4 regions of the Geodermatophilus sp. FMUSA9-8 genome follow, and region 4 is predicted to be linked to each of the others. Evidence: riboswitches for the same ligand, from Rfam matches in the RefSeq annotation. Region 4 holds a riboswitch; each other region holds the start of a gene.

Region 1 (3,281 bases), on a different contig from region 4:
CGCGCCGGTCGATCCGCTGCCCGACGCCCCTCGCACGCTGGTGGTCGCCGGTGACGGGCCGTCGGCGGCCGGCCGGGCGTGGGCCGAGGGTGCCGCGGCCGCGGGCTGGCCCGTGGTCGCCGAGCCCAGCGGCGGGGCGTGGACCGGCGACGCCGTGCGCGGCGGGGCGCTGCTGCTCGGTGCGCCGGACTGGCTGGAGGAGCACCGGCCCGCGCGGGTGGTCGTGCTCGGGCGGCCGACGCTGTCGCGGCCGGTCTCGGCGCTGCTGGCCGACCCCCGGGTGCGGGTGGAGACGGTGGTGTCCGGCCCGCGCTGGCCCGACCCCGGCCGCTCCAGCACGTCGGTCACCCGCGCCGTCCCGCCGTCCGGGCCGCCCGCGGACGCCGCCTGGGCAGTCGCCTGGCGCGACGCCGCCGCGCGGGTGGGCACGGCCGTGGACGCGCTGCTCGACGGCGCTCCCGGCCTGACCGCCGCCCGGCTGGCCCGCGACGTCGTCGCCGCGCTGCCCGCCGGCGCGCTGCTGGTGCTCGGCTCGTCGACGCCCGTGCGCGACGTCGACCGGCTCGCCGTGCCGCGCGGCGACGTGAGCGTGCTGGCCAACCGCGGCGTCGCGGGCATCGACGGGACGATCTCCACGGCGATCGGGGCCGCGCTGGTGCACGGCGGCCCGGCGGTCGCGCTCATGGGCGACCTGACCTTCCTGCACGACCTGCAGGGGCTGCTGACCGGCGAGGGCGAGGCCCGGCCGGACCTCACCGTCGTCGTCCCGGACAACGACGGCGGCGGGATCTTCGCCCAGCTCGAGCCGGGGCGGCCCGCGCACGAGCGCGACTACCGGCGGGTGTTCGGCACGCCGCACGGCCGCGACCTGGTCGCCGTCGCCCGGGCGCTGGGCTGGGCGGCCACCGCGGTGACCACCGCGGACGAGCTGCCGGCGGCGCTGGCGCTCGGCGGGCCGCGGGTGGTGGTCGTGCGCACCGACCAGCGCGCGGAGGCCGGCCTCGCCGTCGCGCTGCGGGAGACCGCCGCCCGTGCCCTGACCTGACCCGCGCGGCCGGTGTGCTGCGTCACCGGCCGCCGCTGGTCCCGGCCGTCGGTGCAGGGCAGGGGCCGTCTCCGCGACACGGGGCGCGACCAGGGTGGATCGTCCGGAGAGCGGGGTCGCCGGCCCCTCGACCGAGGGGTGCCGATACCCCGCAGGAGCACAGAACAACCTCGACGTGACCGGCGACACGACGACAGTTGCCATGACGATATGTAACGTTTTGGCTGCGCTCAGCACACCGGAGCGCGGCGCCGGTCCGCCAAACCCTGCCCACCGGTCGCTCACGTCAACTCCCAAGGGCAGGGGTGGGGGACCCACTTCCGGCGCGTGACGGCCTACGGGGGCCTGACCTGAACGCGTCTCCGGGGTGAAGCCGCGTCCCGCGGCCGGGCACCGATCGCCCGAACCCGACAGCTCACCTCGCCGGCGGTGATCGGGAGATCATCACCATGCCCAAGCACCGCGCACCCCGTTACGTCCGCACCAAGAAGGTCATCGCCAAGGCCCCTGTCGCCGCCGGCGCCACCGTCGTCGGGATCGGCGTCCTCAGCTCGCCCGCCTCCGCCTCGACCAGCCACGACTGGTCCGGCGTCGCCCAGTGCGAGTCGAGCGGCAACTGGTCGATCAACACCGGCAACGGCTACTACGGCGGCCTGCAGTTCAGCCAGTCCACCTGGGCCGCGTTCGGCGGCACCGAGCTCGCCCCGCGCGCCGACCTCGCCACCCCCGCCCAGCAGGTCGAGATCGCCGAGGCCGTCCTCGCCGGTCAGGGCGTCGGCGCCTGGCCGTCCTGCGGGAAGTACCTGGCCGAGGGCACCACCGCGGCCGCCGCGGAGGCCCCCGCTCCCGCCGCGCCCGCCGCGGAGGCTCCCGCGCCGGAGGCCGCTCCCGCCGCCCCGGCCGCGCCGGCCGAGGCCGCGCCTGCGCCGGCCGCTGGCGACACCGAGGACTACACCGTCCGGTGGGGCGACACCGTCGCCAAGATCGCCGCCGCCCACGCCCAGAGCTGGCGGGAGCTCTACGAGCGCAACGTCGACGTCATCGGCAGCAACCCGAACCTGATCTTCCCGGGTCAGGTGTTCGCGGTGAGCGGGGCGGCTCCGGCCGCCGCGCCCGCCGAGGCGCCGGCCCCCGCGCCTGCCGCGGCCCCCGCCGAGGCCCCGGCCCCCGCGCCCGCCGCAGCCCCTGCCGAGACGCCCGCCGGTGGCTCGAACGCCGGGGAGTCTGCGCCGGTCGGCGAGGTCGCCCCGCTCGCCGAGGCCGCCCCCGAGGTCGCCGCGGCGCCCGCCTCGGCCGCCGCCGTCGCCACCATCACCAACAGCTCCGGGCCGATCCACGCCGCGGTGCAGGCGGCCGCGAACGCCGTCGTGAGCGCGGTGCCCGGCGCCGGTGACATCACCCTCGGCGGCACCCGGCCCAGCGCCGTCGACCCCGACGGGCACCCCTCGGGCAAGGCCCTGGACTACATGGTCATGAGCGACGCCACCCTCGGCGACGCCATCGCGCAGTACCACGTGGACCACTGGGACGAGCTCGGTGTCGAGTACGTGATCTGGGAGCAGCGCATCCTCACCTCGCCCGACGGCGCGTGGCGCGCCATGGAGGACCGCGGTGGCGTCACCGCGAACCACTTCGACCACGTGCACGTGAACTACGTCGGCTGACCACCGCCCGACACGAGGACCCCGGCCGCCCGCGGCCGGGGTCCTCGTCGTCTCAGGCGGGGACGAGGGGCGGCGACCGCAGCGCCGCGGGTGTGCGGATTTCGGTGCCGTCGGGCCGCCACGTGTGCCATCGCCCGTCAGCCAGGCGTTGCACGCGGAAGCCGTGATGGACCTTCGTGTGGTGGCGTTCGCACAGCAGCGCCGAGTTCTCCAGCGACGTCGGTCCGCCGTCGAGCCAGTGCACGACGTGGTGGACGTCGCACCACCAGGTGGGGGCGCCGCAGCCGGTGAACACGCACCCACCGTCGCGGACCTCCGCGGCGCGGCGGACGTGCCGGTCGGCGAGGCGCTGCTCCCGGCCCAGGTCGAGGGGGACGCCGTCGGGGCCGAGCACCACGCGGGTGATCGCGCCGTCGCAGGCCAGCCAGCGGGCGGCGGCCGCGGGGACCACGGCACCGGACCCGAGGGTCGCGCTGCCCCGCCACCGCGGCAGCGAGGACGTCCTCCTCGACCCGGCACGGGCCTGGCGGATGCTCCTGGTCGCCTCGCCGGCACCGCCTGTCTCGGCCGCG
Region 2 (3,281 bases), on a different contig from region 4:
TGCGACTGTTAATCGCAGGGTTATTGGTTCGAGTCCAATCGGGGGAGCAACACCGCAGGTCAGCGTCGTGCAGGGCATCTCGAGCCCGGGTCCGCGACCAACTTACGACCAACAAATAAGCGGGCCGCCCGTGCCGTGGACGTTCCTCCCTGCCGGGGGGCCTTGGTGCTGGCGGGTGGACGGCCCGGCCTGTCGACGCCCCGGGCGGCCGACATGCTCGCTCCGTGGACGCGGGTGGCAGTGCCTCACCGCGTCCTGATGCGGACCCGATCCGGCGGCACGCTCGTGAGGTGGCGGCCCCAGCCGTAGTCGTGCAGCTGCCGCCAGGTGACCGCGGCACGCCAGCCGAACCCGTCGTCGCACAGACGCCAGGCCGACTGGTGGCCGGACCACCACCGGCCGTCGTTGTGCACCTCGACGTCGCGGGGCGGGTCGAAGCGGCGCTCGTCCAGCAGGCGGATGGGGACGGTCACGCGGACGGGTCTAGCCGCCGGCGCCGGCGGGCCACGCGCACCGACCCTCTGGTGTGACAGCACGTGACCGAACCGTGCCGAGAGTGCGGCGGTCCAGGGACGATGCGCACCGTGGCCTACCAGGCGTCGACGTCGCTGCCCTACGACAACCTCGGCCGGGCGACCGCGGGACTGCGGGCAGCGCTCCGCCACCGGGTGCTCGACGCCGGAGACCCGGGGCTGCTGGACTGGTCGACGCTGACCGTGACCGGTCCCGAGATCACCACCGACGATCTCGGCCGGCCCTGGTTCACCTGGACCGCCACCCGACCGGTCAGCCCCTGGCCTGCGGGTGAAGCGATCGGCGCGAGGCGCGCGCCGCAGTGGGCGCAGGGCCGGGGCCGGCAGGACGCGGGAGGAGGGGATACGTCGACGTGCGCGCACCGCGGGCCAGATCCCGTGCGCGCGATCCGGAGGGTCACCTCCTGGCCAGGATCACCGGCCGGACATCGTGGACGGCGTGCGGTCCCCGGCGGGGATCACTGGTAGTTCACGTGGACGTGGTCCATGTGGTTCTGCGTCGCGCTGCCACGGTCGGCCATGGTCGACCAGGAGCCACCCGGCGACTGCAGGATGCGCTGCCGGTAGATCAGGTAGTCGACGCCGAGCGCGTCCCAGTTGGCGATGTGGTACTGCACGATCGCGTTCCCCAGGGCGGTGTCGGAGAGCACCATGTAGTCCAAGGCCAGCCCGGAGGGGTGGCCGCCGGGGTCGGCCGCACTGGCCCGGGTACCGCCGATGGTGATGCCGTCCGCGCCGGGCACGTTGGAGACGACAGCGTCCGCAGCCGCTTGCGACTGCGGCTTCGCTGATCCCGCGGTGTTGGTGATCCGTGCGACCGCGGTCACGGCCGTGCTGGCGGCCACCGCACCGATGCCGGGCTCCTCGTCGGGGGCCTCCGACGCCGCCTGGGCCGACGCCGCGGCGGCGGCCTGGGCGGCGGCCTCGGCCTGGGCGGCGGCCTCGGCCTGGGCGGCGGCCTCGGCCCGAGCGGCGGCCTCGGCCCGAGCGGCGGCCTCGGCCTGGGCGGCGGCCTCGGCCTCGGCCCGCTGTCGCTCGACCGCAGCCTGGTCAGCGGCGGCCTGCGCCTGCTGGGCGGCGCTCTCCTGAGCCTCCCGGCTGCTGCGGCTGGCGGTCATGTCCTGCAGCGGCTCCAGATCCGGCGCGGCATTCGCCGGGCTGGACTGGCTGGAGAGGCCGAGGGCCTCGGCGACGCTGGCCGACTCCGAGGATGCGGCCCCGGCCTGCGCGGCCGGCCCCGTGCCGGTGAGGACGTTGACGAGGACCGCGCCGGCGGTGGCGACACCGAGGAGGAGGCCGGGACGGCGGCGGGCGATGACCGACCGGGCGGTCCGGCCGCGGCGCCCAGCGGCGCGGCCAGTGGTGGTGGTGCGGACGTCCATGAGTGGTGGTGCTCCGGGGTGTTCGGGCACAGCGGCGCGCGGGCGCGGCTGCGGGGAGGTCAAGCGGCGAGGCAGCGGCAGACCGCGGACGTCGAGCGGTAGGCAGGTGCTCCACGGGAACCGGCGGGGGCCGGTCGAGCGTGAGGCGCTCGGGCTGATGGGCCTGCATGGGGCGCTCGGCGCAGAGCGGCCGCGAGCGGTCAGATGCGCGGGCGCGGCCCGGTCCGGCAGAGGGGCTGGAGACGTCGTGGTGGTGCGGCGGGGCTCGGGCGCGCCATGCGGCAGCTCTCCGTTCTTCCGGTCGCCGCCTACCGAGTTAGCTGACGGGTTCGGGCGGGAAGACGCCCTGCGCACCCACGGGACATCGGGCTCCCCGGGAGCGATTCACCCCAGTACTGCAGTGGGTCCCCGGTTCGCCGGTGAAGGCGACTCGGCGGCGTCCGCTCGGACTCCCCGGAAGGGGCGTGTGGACCGATCGGACCCGGCCACGGTAGAGGCTGTTATCGCGCTGTGACAAACCGCGACCACGGAGTCGTTGGTGACCCACGTCGCGGACGAGGTGTCCGGCCGACGCACCGCTTGTCGCGGAACCACCGGTCACGCCGGCCGCCATCCCGGCGCTTTCATCGGTATGGAGCGATGTTAGCATGGCTCTGCGGGGCACCTGCGGACCTGGGAGGCGCTGTCCGTGCCGCTGAACCAGCGGCTAGCTCTACGCAGTGGGAGCACACCCTTGTTACCTAGGACTCTGAGCCGGCGTGGCGTGCTGGTGGCCGCAGGTGCCGGCGTGGCTGCTCTACTGCTCGGTTGCTCGGGCGGCTCATACGCCGGTGCGGACGCGGGACCTGAGCTCGGCGAGTTCGACTTCACCGAGGCGACGCCGTTGGGCCAGCTGGTCCCCGGGGAGGCCCGTCGGTCGGCGCCGTCGTTCACGGGGGAGCTGCTCGACGGCTCCGCTTTCGACTCTGCCTCACTGGTCGGTGACATCGTCGTGATCAACTTCTGGGGCTCATGGTGTACGCCGTGTCGGGTGCAGACCCCTGAGTTCCAGGCGGTCTACACCGAGGTCGCCGAGCGGGGTGTGCAGTTCCTCGGCGTCAACGTGAAGGACCAGCGCCAGCTGGCGCGGGCCTTCGTCGACACCGTCGGGGCGACCTACCCCTCGCTGTTCGATCCCGCGGGCGAGGTCGCCCTCGCCTTCCGCGGCTTCCCGGCCAACGTGGTGCCCACGACGATCCTGCTCGACCGCAGCAGCCGCGTAGCAGCGGTCTACGTCGCGGCCGTGCCGGACGAGGACCTGCGCGCCGCCCTCGATGGGTTGCTGGCCGAGGAGGCCTGAGCATGGATGACCTGGGCGCGACCTTCG
Region 3 (3,281 bases), on a different contig from region 4:
CCGTTTCCCGGCGACTGGACGCGGGCGCTGGTCGTGGTCGCCCACCCCGACGACGTCGAGTACGGGTGCGCGGCCGCCGTCGCCGCGTGGACCGACGCCGGGCGCGACGTCCGGTACCTGCTGGCCACCCGCGGGGAGGCCGGCATCGCCGGGCTGCCGCCGGGGGAGGCGGGGCCGCTGCGCGAGCGGGAGCAGCGGGCGTCGGCGGCGGTGGTCGGCGTCTCGGAGGTCGAGTTCCTCGGGTTCCCCGACGGCCGGGTCGTCGAGGGGCTGGAGCTGCGCCGGTCGCTGGCCGCGGCGATGCGCCGGCACCGGCCGGAGCTGGTGGTGACGATGCACTTCGGCGAGACGTGGACGCCGCCGGGCGTGGCCCCGGCGTACTGGAACAGCGCCGACCACCGGGCGCTCGGCCGCTCCGTGGTCGACGCGGTGGGCGACGCCGCCAACGAGTGGATCTTCCCCGAGCTCGCCGGGCAGGAGCCGTGGCGGGGCGTGCGCTGGATCGCCGTCGCCACGCCGGTCGGGGCGACGCACACCGTCGACGTCACCGGCGTCGTCGACCGGGCGGTGGCCTCGCTCGCCGAGCACCGCCGCTACCTCGAGGCGCTGTCGGACGACCCGGTCGAGGAGCAGGCACGGCGACAGGTCGAGATGGCGACGCCGGAGGTGGACGGCCGGCGCAGGACCGGCTTCGCGCTCTACGCCGGCTGAGCGCGCCGGCCGTCCACCTCTCAGGCGGGCGTCACGGCAGGAAGCTCACGTGGACGTGGTCCCTGTGGTTGGCCGTCGGCGAGCCGCGGTCGGCCATGGCCTGCCAGCCGGACCCGCCGACCAGCCAGATCCGCTGCTGCCAGATGACGTACTCGACGCGCAGCCGCGTCGCGTTGTCGATGACGAACTGGGCGACCGCGTCCCCCTTCGCCGCGTCGGCGTACACCATGAAGTCGGCGGCCAGCTGCTGCGTCGGGGAGTGCCCGGGCCGGGTGAGGACCGTGGACACCGCGAAGGCCTGCGTGACCTCCGCGACGGCCGGCCGCACGTGCGGCGCCCAGGCGCTGTAGGCGGTCGACGTCGGGGTCGGTGCCCCGGTCAGGTCCGTGGCGACGGCGACGACGGCGGTGGCCGCCGCGGCGGCGGGCGCGGCTGCGGGAGCCGCCGCCGGTGCGGGAGCCGCCGCCGGTGCCGCTGCTGGTTCGGCGGCGGGGGCGGGTGCCGCGGCGGCGTCGCCGCGGCCGGACCAGTGCTCGGACCAGCCGCCCCGGTCGTGCCGGTCGCCGTCCCAGGGACGGTCGGCGGAGGCGGCCGACTGACCGGCCAGGCAGAGGGCGACGGTGGCGGTGCCGACGGTGAGCGTGCGGCGGAGGGCGTGTCTGCGCATGACGAGGAGAGCTCCTGTCGTGTGGCCCCGCGCGGTCCCGCCGTCTGCTCGGCAGGCACCCGGCGCGGGGCAGGGGAGGGCACGGGGTCCGGGACGGCACGCGGCAGCCCGGGCGGGGCGTGTGCGGAGGCCGGTCGGGTCCGGATCCCGGAGGCGCGGCGGCCGGCGCGGGTGCGCGGGCCGCGGCGAGGTGTCTGGGGGCGGGGCGCGTCGGGGCAGGCGCCGACGGCGCTCCCCGTGTCGCGGCTCTCCGTTTCTCCCGTGGCCGCCTACCGGGTCAGCTGACGGGTTCGGGCGGGGATGTCGCCCTACCCACCTCCCGGAGGACCGGGCGGTGGGACTCACCCCGGTGACGCGGTGGGTCCCCGGCTCGCGGCCACAGGCGTGGTCCGCGACTCGGCGGCGTCCGGGCGGATCACCCCGGCTGGGGCGCGAAGGGCCGTCCGGACGGGTCGACCGTAGGGAGGCCCGCGGGGCCCGGCAACGGGGACCGGGGAGTTCCGGTGGGGCGGGCGGCCGGCCGTCGCACCGACCTGCGGGGCGGGGCCGGGTCCGCCAGGGTGGGGGCGTCGAGCGCGACCACCCCCGGGAGGACGACGGTGACCGAGGCCAGCACGCGCGAGGAGATCGCCGCGACCGACGGCGTCGGGCCGCTGACCCAGGAGGAGCTGACCCGCATCCACGCCTGGTGGCGGGCGGCCAACTACCTGTCGGTCGGCCAGATCTACCTCATGGACAACCCGCTGCTGCGCGAGCCGCTGCGCCCGGAGCACGTCAAGCCGCGGCTGCTGGGCCACTGGGGCACGACGCCGGGGCTGAACTTCGTCTACGCGCACCTCAACCGGGCGATCGCCGCGCGCGACCTCGACTGCATGTACGTGATGGGGCCCGGCCACGGCGGCCCCGGCCCGGTCGCGTCGGCCTGGCTGGAGGGCACCTACAGCGAGGTCTACCCCGACGTGTCGCAGGACGAGCCGGGGATGAAGCGGCTGTTCACCCAGTTCAGCTTCCCCGGCGGGATCCCGAGCCACGTCGCGCCCGAGACCCCCGGCTCGATCCACGAGGGCGGCGAGCTCGGCTACGCCCTGGTGCACGCCTACGGCGCCGCCTTCGACAACCCGGACCTCGTCGTCGCCGCCGTCGTGGGCGACGGCGAGGCCGAGACCGGGCCGCTGGCCGCGAGCTGGCACGCCACGAAGTTCGTCGACCCGGCCCGCGACGGCGCGGTGCTGCCGATCCTGCACCTCAACGGCTACAAGATCGCCAACCCGACCGTGCTGGCCCGCATCGAGCCCGACGAGCTCGACGCCCTGCTGCGCGGCTACGGGCACACGCCGTACGTCGTCGAGGGCGACGACCCGGCGCTCATGCACCAGCAGTTCGCCGCGACGCTCGACCGCTGCCTCGACGAGATCGCCGACATCCAGCGGCGGGCACGGGAGGGCGGCGCCACCGAGCGGCCGCGCTGGCCGATGATCGTGCTGCGCTCGCCCAAGGGGTGGACCGGGCCGGCGGAGGTCGACGGGCACCGCGTCGAGGGTTCGTGGCGCTCGCACCAGGTGCCCTTCGCCAACGCGCGCGAGGACGACGGCCACCGGCGGGTGCTCGAGGAGTGGCTGCGCAGCTACCGCCCCGAGGAGCTCTTCGACGACGCCGGCGCCCCCGTCCCGGCCGTGCGCGACCTCCACCCGGAGGGCCCGCGCCGGATGAGCGCCAACCCGCACGCCAACGGCGGGCTGCTGCTGCAGCCGCTGCGGATGCCCGCGTTCGCCGACTACGCCGTCCCCGTGCCCGAGCCCGGTACCGGCGCGGTGGAGGCCACCCGGGTGCTCGGGGAGTTCCTGCGCGACGTCATGCGCGGCAACCCGCAGACCTTCCGCGTCTTCGCGCCCGACGAGAACAA
Region 4 (3,281 bases):
CCGGATGGCCGACCTGCGGCCCGACCTCGTCGCCGGCGCCCTCCCCCGGCTCGGGGCCACCCGGGCGGAGGCGCACGCGGCGCACACCCGCTGGCAGGCGCTGCACCACGCGCCGCGGGCGCCGCGCGGGCTGGCGCTGCGGGCCGCCGTCCTCGGGCCGGCCGAGCGCGTCGAGGTGCGCCCGTTCGGCGACCTGGAGCTCGACGTGCGGCACTGGCCGCTGCCGCTGTGGCCGCACCTGCGCTGGGAGGTGGTGTCCACCGTCGAGGGCGCCGTGCTGCACGAGCACCTGGTGCGCGCGCCGGGCTCCCCGGTGCCGCCGGCCGCGGACGGGCGGCTGCGCGTCTGGGAGCACGTGGTCGCCGACGTGAGCGGCCTGCCCGGCGCGGAGGAGGCCGACCCGCAGGTGGTCACCCGCTGGGAGGTGCGGCTGCCCTCCGGCGACACCGCGGCCTTCGTGTGGGGGCTGCTGCAGGTGGTCCGGACGCGGCGGGGCCCCGGCACCTGAGCGGCACCGGGGCCCCGGGGTCCCGAGGGGTCCTTCGTCAGCCGATGCGGCGGGCGCCGGCGTAGCCGCCCATCGAGTCGATGCTCGCGACCTTGACGACGTCACCCGAGGTCGGCGCGTGCACCATCTGGCCGTTGCCGATGTAGATGCCCACGTGGCTCACCGGGCTGTAGAAGAACACCAGGTCACCGGGCTGCAGGTTCGCGCGGGAGACCGCGGCGCCCATCTGCGACTGCATGCGGCTGGAGTGCGGGAGGCTGATGCCGGCGGCGCGGAAGGCGTACTGCGTCAGGCCGGAGCAGTCGAAGGAACCCGGGCCGCCGGCCGCCCACACGTAGGGCTTGCCGCGCTGGGCCATCGCGGTGGCGACCACGGTGCCGGCGACGCCGCTGGCGGGCGCCGCGGCCGCGGCCGGGGCGGACTCCGCGGAGGACGAGGACGCCGACGACGGGGCGGCCGGCTCCTCGCGCTCCTCGTCGCGGCTGGCGCGCTGGCCCTCGGCGGCGTGCGCGGCCGCGGCGGCCTCGAGGGCGGCGCGCCGCTCCTCGGCGGTGAGCCGGGCGAAGTCGGCCTGGTACTCGGCGATCTGGCCCTCGAGGTCGGCCTGCTGGGCGGCGACGGCGTCGTACTGGCGCTGCGCCTCGGCGGCGTGCTCGGCGGCGGCGGTCTGCGCGGCGGTGGCGGCCTCGGTGGCGGCCGCGGCCTGGCCGAGCAGCTCGCCCTGGTAGCCGGCGACGCCCTGGAGCAGGGTGACGCGGTTGACGAACTCGTCGGCGTCGTCGCTGGTCATGAGGGCCTGGAGCGGGCCCATGGTGTCGCCGGTGTAGGCCGACCGGGCGATGCCGACGACCTGCTGGCGGGCGGCGTCGACGGCGGCCTGCGCCTGGGCGAGGGTCGCGGCGGCGGCCTCGGCGGCGGCCTGCTGGGCGCTCAGGGCCTCGCGCGCCTCGTTGAACTGCTCGGTGACGACCTCGAGCTCGTGGCCGCGGGCGGCGACCAGCTGGGCGGCCTCGGCGGCGGTGGCGGGCTCCTCGGCCTGCGCGGGGACGGCGCCCAGGCCCAGCCCGATGCCCAGGGCCCCGGTGAGGGCGAGGGCGGCGCGGCGGCAGCGAAAGCGGCCGGTCGCGGGCATGCCGGGGACAGACGTGCGCAGGGACGCCACGCGCCAGTTCTCCTCTTCCCAGGCCGCCTACCGGGTTAGCTGACGGGTTCGGGCGTGGACTCGCCCGGCGCGTGCGGACACGCGCTGCACCCCAGGACTGCGTTGGGTCCCCGGCCCGGCCTCCCGAAGGGGCGACCGGCTCGACGGCGTCCGCGGGGTGTCACCCAGGTTGGTGACGGAGCGCCCCGTTGGACGTACTGAGAGTAGGGGCCGTGACCGAGGCGTGACAATGGGTTTCTTGTAATTACATGGCTCACACCGCGGCCCGGGCGGGAGCAGGAGGACCGACCCCGCCGGTTTGGGACCGGCCCGGGACGTGTAGGAGTCTGCTCATGTCCTCCTCCACGCGGATGCGCCTCGCCCGCCCGCTCGTCGTGCTGGCCCTCCTCGGCTCGCTGACGGCCTGCGGCGACAACACCGACTTCACCCGCGGGCCGACGAACTGCGACTCCAGCGGGGAGAACGCCAGCAACGAGAACGACGCGAGCTGCCAGGAGACCGGGGTCAACCCGGGCAACGACGCGCCCACCACCGACGACAGCTCCGACGACTGACCGCCTCCCCGAGGGGCGTGCGGACGCGGCGGCTGGTGGCGTGACCCGGTGAGCCCCGGACGGACGTGGACGGCGGCCCGGCTGCGCGCCGAGTCCCGGGGGCTGCTCGGCGGCGCCCGCCGACGGCTGCTGGGCCGCGACCTCGCGCTGATCGGCGCCGGGCTGACGTTCTACGCCGGCATCGCGGTGGTGCCGCTGCTGCTCGTGGCGGTGCGGCTGACCGCGCTGGTGACCTCGCGGGACGAGGTCCGGGCGCTCAGCGCGCGGCTGGCCGAGCTGCTGCCCACCCCGCTGGGCGCGCCGGAGGCGGTGGAGCGCCTGGTCGCGGCCGGCGTCCGGGTGGACCTGCTCGGCTTCGTCCTGGCGCTGCTCCCGCTGTCGCTGTACGGGGAGGGCCTGCGGCGGGCGCTCATGCGGTTCAGCCGGCGGCAGGAGAACCTCACCGCCTGGCGGGGACGGCTGTCGGCGCTGCCCCTGGTCGTCGTCACCCCGCTGCTGCTCTACCCGCTGCTGCTCGCCGCGCGGGTCATGGCGGACCTGGCCCGGGAGGACGGCGTCGGGCCGGCCCTCGGCCGGTTCTTCGTCGGCTACTACACGGTGCTGTTCGTGCTCACCGTGCCGCTGCTGTGGGGCTTCGGCGTGGTGGCCGGCGGGCGGCACCGCTGGGGCGCGCTGGTCAGCGGCGCGCTGTTCACCGCGGCCTGCCTGTCGGGGTTCCTGCAGGGCTTCGTGCTGTTCCTGTCGCTGCCGCTGGACCTCGGCGCGCCGTTCGGCGGCCTCGACGCGGTCGGCGCGGTGGTCGCCATCGGCCTGTGGCTGTTCCTGCTGCACCTGGTGCTGCTGAGCGGCTGGCTGCTCACCCAGGCGCTCGACGAGCGGCTCGGTCAGCCCGCGGGCTGGCCGGGCCAGCTGCCGCCGCCTCCGGGCCAGCCCCCCTCGGGAGCGGGTGCACCGGGCGCCGGCGGGCCGGGCGCGGGCTCCGGCTCGGCGGGCGGCGGGCCGGGCGCCGGCTCGGCCGGTGGCGCCTCGGGAGCGGGCGCCGGCCCGGGATCGGGCG

What was found. Region 4 has a riboswitch for cyclic di-AMP ahead of WA616_RS14330 (C40 family peptidase). Riboswitches for the same ligand answer to the same signal wherever they lie in the genome.
Region 1: linked by a shared signal. The riboswitch ahead of WA616_RS06430 (transglycosylase family protein) and the one ahead of WA616_RS14330 (C40 family peptidase) in region 4 are both predicted to bind cyclic di-AMP.
Region 2: linked by a shared signal. The riboswitch ahead of WA616_RS07240 (hypothetical protein) and the one ahead of WA616_RS14330 (C40 family peptidase) in region 4 are both predicted to bind cyclic di-AMP.
Region 3: linked by a shared signal. The riboswitch ahead of WA616_RS23295 (hypothetical protein) and the one ahead of WA616_RS14330 (C40 family peptidase) in region 4 are both predicted to bind cyclic di-AMP.

The regions. Positions count from the first base shown of each region.
Region 1 is NZ_JBAGKE010000002.1:449,905-453,185, reverse strand. Features, by position in the region: gene menD (2-succinyl-5-enolpyruvyl-6-hydroxy-3-cyclohexene-1-carboxylic-acid synthase) at 1-1,045, shown strand, start outside; cyclic di-AMP (ydaO/yuaA leader) riboswitch at 1,320-1,490, shown strand; gene WA616_RS06430 (transglycosylase family protein) at 1,495-2,709, shown strand; gene WA616_RS06425 (HNH endonuclease signature motif containing protein) at 2,762-3,281, opposite strand, start outside.
Region 2 is NZ_JBAGKE010000003.1:25,612-28,892, reverse strand. Features, by position in the region: tRNA gene WA616_RS07255 (tRNA-Asn) at 1-47, shown strand, start outside; gene WA616_RS07250 (hypothetical protein) at 246-473, opposite strand; gene WA616_RS07245 (hypothetical protein) at 585-1,001, shown strand; gene WA616_RS07240 (hypothetical protein) at 992-1,915, opposite strand; cyclic di-AMP (ydaO/yuaA leader) riboswitch at 2,206-2,361, opposite strand; gene WA616_RS07235 (TlpA family protein disulfide reductase) at 2,703-3,254, shown strand; gene WA616_RS07230 (cytochrome c biogenesis CcdA family protein) at 3,257-3,281, shown strand, end outside.
Region 3 is NZ_JBAGKE010000014.1:65,285-68,565, forward strand. Features, by position in the region: gene WA616_RS23290 (PIG-L deacetylase family protein) at 1-711, shown strand, start outside; gene WA616_RS23295 (hypothetical protein) at 743-1,378, opposite strand; cyclic di-AMP (ydaO/yuaA leader) riboswitch at 1,630-1,790, opposite strand; gene WA616_RS23300 (phosphoketolase family protein) at 1,978-3,281, shown strand, end outside.
Region 4 is NZ_JBAGKE010000006.1:179,071-182,351, reverse strand. Features, by position in the region: gene WA616_RS14335 (hypothetical protein) at 1-508, shown strand, start outside; gene WA616_RS14330 (C40 family peptidase) at 546-1,670, opposite strand; cyclic di-AMP (ydaO/yuaA leader) riboswitch at 1,678-1,814, opposite strand; gene WA616_RS14325 (hypothetical protein) at 2,003-2,224, shown strand; partial or broken gene WA616_RS14320 (YhjD/YihY/BrkB family envelope integrity protein) at 2,273-3,091, shown strand; gene WA616_RS14315 (penicillin-binding protein) at 3,109-3,281, opposite strand, start outside.